Regions from separate parts of the Glutamicibacter sp. genome, predicted to be linked through region 2. Evidence: riboswitches for the same ligand, from Rfam matches in the RefSeq annotation. Region 2 holds a riboswitch; the other holds the start of a gene.
The links. Region 2 has a riboswitch for S-adenosylmethionine ahead of ACRDT3_RS11020 (hypothetical protein). Riboswitches for the same ligand answer to the same signal wherever they lie in the genome.

Region 1 (2,199 bases), on a different contig from region 2:
GTAGTTCAGGGTGATCGGAGCCCGCTCGTCAGCGATGGCGTAGGGAAGCTTTTCATCCGCGGCTTCTGCGATCAGTTCGTCCAAGGTGGCGTCGACCAGTACCTCGGGACGCTCTCCGTCGAACTGGTCATCGGTGATCTCGATGAGCGCTTCCAGTGTTGGGTTCTCCTGGCGCAGAGTCTTGGTGTTCTCCAGCAGTTCGGTGTCGGCAAGCATCAGCTTGGCGGCAGAATGATCAACGATGTACTGCAGCTCGTGGGCCGAGAGGCGGGTGTTCAGGGCAATGAGTACTCCGCCAGCTAACGGCACGGCATAATGCGCCATGAGCATCTCGGGAGTATTCGGTGCCAGCACGGCTACGCGGTCGCCTGGCTCAATGCGTGATTTCAGCGCCTGGGCAAAGCGGTGCACCCGTGCTTCAAATTCTTCATAGGAGAAGCTGCGAGTTCCATGGATTACGGCGGTCTTCTTCGGATAGGCCTCGGCTGTGCGTTCCAAGAAACGCAGTGGGGTCAATTCTGAATGGTTGGCCTGAATCTCTACCATGGTGTGGCTATTCCTCAATCGTCATCGATGGTTACGGAGAACAATAAGCGAGAGTGTGACTCAACGCACTCCATGAACAATAGTGACATGAACCTCAGCGTCATGCCGAGAAACCAAGTTTCATTACGGTGGGCGGTAGGGAATTCGCGGCAGGACTCTGAGCTTGGGGGAGGCGTTGGTATTCTGCCGAATCAAGATCGGCAGAAGCCTGCTGCGATCCATTAAGCCAATGGGCCCAATAAGCGCGGCATGTTGCGAATAAAAGACTGCCCAAGGGTCCAGTGCGGGGCATTGGATCGAATATTTCGTCGAATATTGCGATTTGCGAAGTGAAATGTTTGACGGCTGTTCGCCATGAGCCATATCGTTTTAAACAGAATCAAGAGCATCAGCTATAAGCCCTGGCTTGCTGATCGGCAACCCTCTCAACGGTAGTGGGGTGCTCCAGGTGAGGATTCGGTTCCACACAAAATGTGCTGGAACAAGTACCGCACACGGCGCGGAACTTCAGCCCAAGCGGCTTCGAGTAACGAGAAGCCAATGCTTGCTGGCTACTGCGCGGTGGGCAAGACCCAAAGGAATCGAGCCATGTCATTGAATCTTGAACTTGACCCGTTGACCCTGCGCAAGGTTTTCGCTCAGCATCCATCAGGCGTAGCCGCCCTCTGTGCAGAACTGGATGGCGAGAAGACCGGCATTGTCGCTTCATCGTTTACCGTGGGTGTTTCCCTCGAACCTGCACTGGTGATGTTCGCAGTGCAGAAGTCCTCGAACACTTGGCCAAAGCTGCGCGATGCCGGCCGCATCGGCGTCTCAGTGCTGAGTGAACGCAATGAAGGTGTCTGCGCTCAGATTGCATCGAAGAATGGCGACCGGTTCCGCGGAATCGATACCTATTCCTCGGATCAGGGCGCGCTCTTCGTCAACGACTCCACGCTGTGGCTGGAGACTTCTATTTACAACGAGGTCGAAGCGGGGGATCACTGGGTAGTCCTGATGGAAGTCCATGGGCACCGCACCTCGGAGCACTCGCCACAGATCTTCCATGATTCGCGGTTCCATTCGCTGCCGGTTCCTGAGCTCGTATAAGCGCTTCGCAACTTGCAAGGCTTCGGCCAGATCAAAACATTGATCTGGCCGATTCCTTTTTGAATTTCAGGTCGGCGGGTTGAGCCATTCCTTGCAGCCACGTCCGCCGGCAATGCCGGATTTCTCACGCCACCCTGAAGGCTTGGGGAGATGGCTGGCGATCTCCGAGCCTGCCTCTTGTGCCAGCCGCCCCAGGCATTCGGAGATGTCCTGCTCATCAAAGTATCTGGCGCTAGAAACCACCTTGAACCCTCCTTGTTCGCCACCCGCCTGGGCCGCGGAACAAGGCCACGCTGAAAGCTCGTTGAACCTCGCTGCACGCTGGACCGGAGCGGCAGCGAATTGCCGGCAAACCTCGGATGGGGTTTCCGCGCCATGTCCAAGTCGCGCATCACGAGGGTACCGGACGCATTATGGCGCGTTCGCTACGGCGGGCCGCGGAAGTGAGTTGGCGAGAGTGCGCCGGCAACCCAGTCGCTGATCCAGGTTCGCACGTCGAGTCGTTGCACACATTAAGTTATCCACCGCCCCGAATGGAGAAATCCTGGCTGATTGTGGACTACT
Region 2 (2,199 bases):
CACCCCGCGCAGCCTCGCGCCGATGTTGATCGCAGCACCGGTTGGTTCAACTGGCAAGGTTTTCATCGTTTGGCTCCATCGACGTTTTTTGCAGCAGCAACAACTGCAACCACTTTGGCTTCAAGGCCTGCGGGGCAAGTTTACCAATGGTAAACACACGGCGCCCCTACCGCGGACCCACCACGGTCACTAGACTCTGTCCATGGACAGCACCAAGGACAAGCTCTGCGGGTACCTGAACGACGCACGCGAGAATGCGATCTTCAAGGCAGAAGGCCTCGCCGAGCACCTGGCCCGCACCCCGCTCACCCCTACTGGCACCCATATTCTGGGTGTACTGCACCATCTGGCGATCAATGAATACGAATATTTCGGCACCTGCCTCAAGCGCAAGGCCGATGACCGCTACGTTCGCGAGTTCATAGCACCGCATGATCCCGACGCGGATTTCCTTCCGCCAGCAGACATGCGTGCCCAACAGCTGATCGGCCTCTATCGGAAAGCCATCGCCTTCGCGGATGCGGCCATCAGCACCCTGCCCCTGGACTGCCCCGTGGAGGTGCCGTGGTGGGGGCCAGCCGGGAATACCACCTTGGATCACCTGCTCATCCATGCGCTCGCCGAGACCTCCAGGCATGCAGGGCATTTGGATATTATTCGCGAGCAGCTCGATGGCCGCGCTGGCTGGACCGCGCAACTGGATTTGCTGCCCGACTACACCGCTGGGCAATGGGCCGAACAACGCGAGAAGCTGCAGCAACTGGCCAATGCCTTTGCCCCGGGCAGCTGACCCGCAGTCATATTACGCATTGGGACTTCACCGGGCCCGACCGGCGGCGGTACCATCGGAAATGTTGCTTCACGAGACGCGGCGCCAAGCTCCGACTGGCCGCGCACCAACCCCAAGTTCATGGGTGGTTCGGATGAGGAAGCGGTCCGCGCATCAACAGGTGCACGGGCAAGAGCTCGCAAGAGAGTTGACCTCCCATGGCATATCCGATTCTGCCCGTCATCGACCGCCAGACCGGCCAGGTGCAGTTCAAGGCCGAAGGCCGCTGGCGCACCCGCTACGTTGCAGATCCACTCAGGCTTGAACGGCTCATTGCTCGTTGTGCCCGCCGTCCGACCTTCGATCCGGCCACTTCTGAATTGCTGCTGGTGGTGCCGGTAGCCGGAGATCCTGCGGGCAAGCGATTTGCTTTTAGTCTTGCCAAATTCCCAAGTGCAGGAGCCCTGACTAAACTGGGTAGTTGATCCGATCCACGGGTTTCATTGGGAAACTCCACGTTCCAGGAGAGTCATCTTCGCGATGTCACAGCACTCAGCAACCGAACCTACCAAAGCGCAGATCCAGCGATGGCGCAAGTATCTCGCTGATGAAGTCGCCGAAGGCTCCATCTACCGGGCCCTGGCGGAAAAGAAAAGCGGGCAGGAACGGCAAATCCTGCTGGGCCTGGCAGAGGCGGAAGCGCGCCACGAATCCCACTGGCGCGTCCTGCTCGGCGAACATGTCAAGGAAGTCCGCCCGTCGCTGCGGCGCACGATGCTGCGTTTCCTGGCATTGCATTTCGGTTCGGTCTTCGTCCTGGCTATGACCCAGCGCTCCGAGAGCAGTTCGCCCTACCGCGACGACAAGGACGCCACCGCGCAGATGGCGGCCGACGAACAGGTCCACGAAGAAGTCGTGCGCGCACTAGCTACAGCAGGCCGGGCGCGCCTTTCGGGCAACTTCCGTGCTGCGGTCTTCGGCGCCAACGACGGGCTGGTTTCCAATCTGGCGCTGATCATGGGTATCGGCGCGACCGGTGTTTCAGCGACTTTCGTGCTGTTCTCCGGTGTTGCCGGATTGCTGGCCGGTGCACTGTCAATGGCAGCTGGCGAATATGTTTCGGTGCGTTCCCAGCGCGAGCTGCTGACCGCTTCACGTCCAACCCAGGTCACGCTGACCGCGGCCCCGAACCTTGATCTGGACGCCAACGAGCTGCTGCTGATCTATAAGGCCCGCGGCATGAGCGATGAAGATGCCGAGCACCGGGCCGCAGAACGCATGGGCCTGTTCACCTGCGATTGCAACCCCGACTTCTCGTTGAACCCCGAAGGCCGCGGCGAAGAACTTGAGAAGGAGCACCAGGAACTGGGGTCGGCCACCGGCGCGGCGGCCACCTCGTTCATCCTCTTCGCTTCCGGCGCTGTGGTGCC

Region 1: another riboswitch for S-adenosylmethionine. It lies ahead of ACRDT3_RS11585 (flavin reductase family protein); the one in region 2 lies ahead of ACRDT3_RS11020 (hypothetical protein).

The regions. Positions count from the first base shown of each region.
Region 1 covers NZ_JBOGEG010000018.1:3,333-5,531, forward strand. Annotated here, with positions in the region: gene ACRDT3_RS11580 (AMP-binding protein) at 1-546, opposite strand, end outside; SAM riboswitch class IV at 924-1,040, shown strand; gene ACRDT3_RS11585 (flavin reductase family protein) at 1,135-1,635, shown strand; gene ACRDT3_RS11590 (hypothetical protein) at 1,702-1,878, opposite strand.
Region 2 covers NZ_JBOGEG010000016.1:54,734-56,932, forward strand. Annotated here, with positions in the region: gene ACRDT3_RS11010 (helix-turn-helix domain-containing protein) at 1-66, opposite strand, end outside; gene ACRDT3_RS11015 (DinB family protein) at 203-790, shown strand; SAM riboswitch class IV at 858-971, shown strand; gene ACRDT3_RS11020 (hypothetical protein) at 988-1,254, shown strand; gene ACRDT3_RS11025 (VIT1/CCC1 transporter family protein) at 1,310-2,199, shown strand, end outside.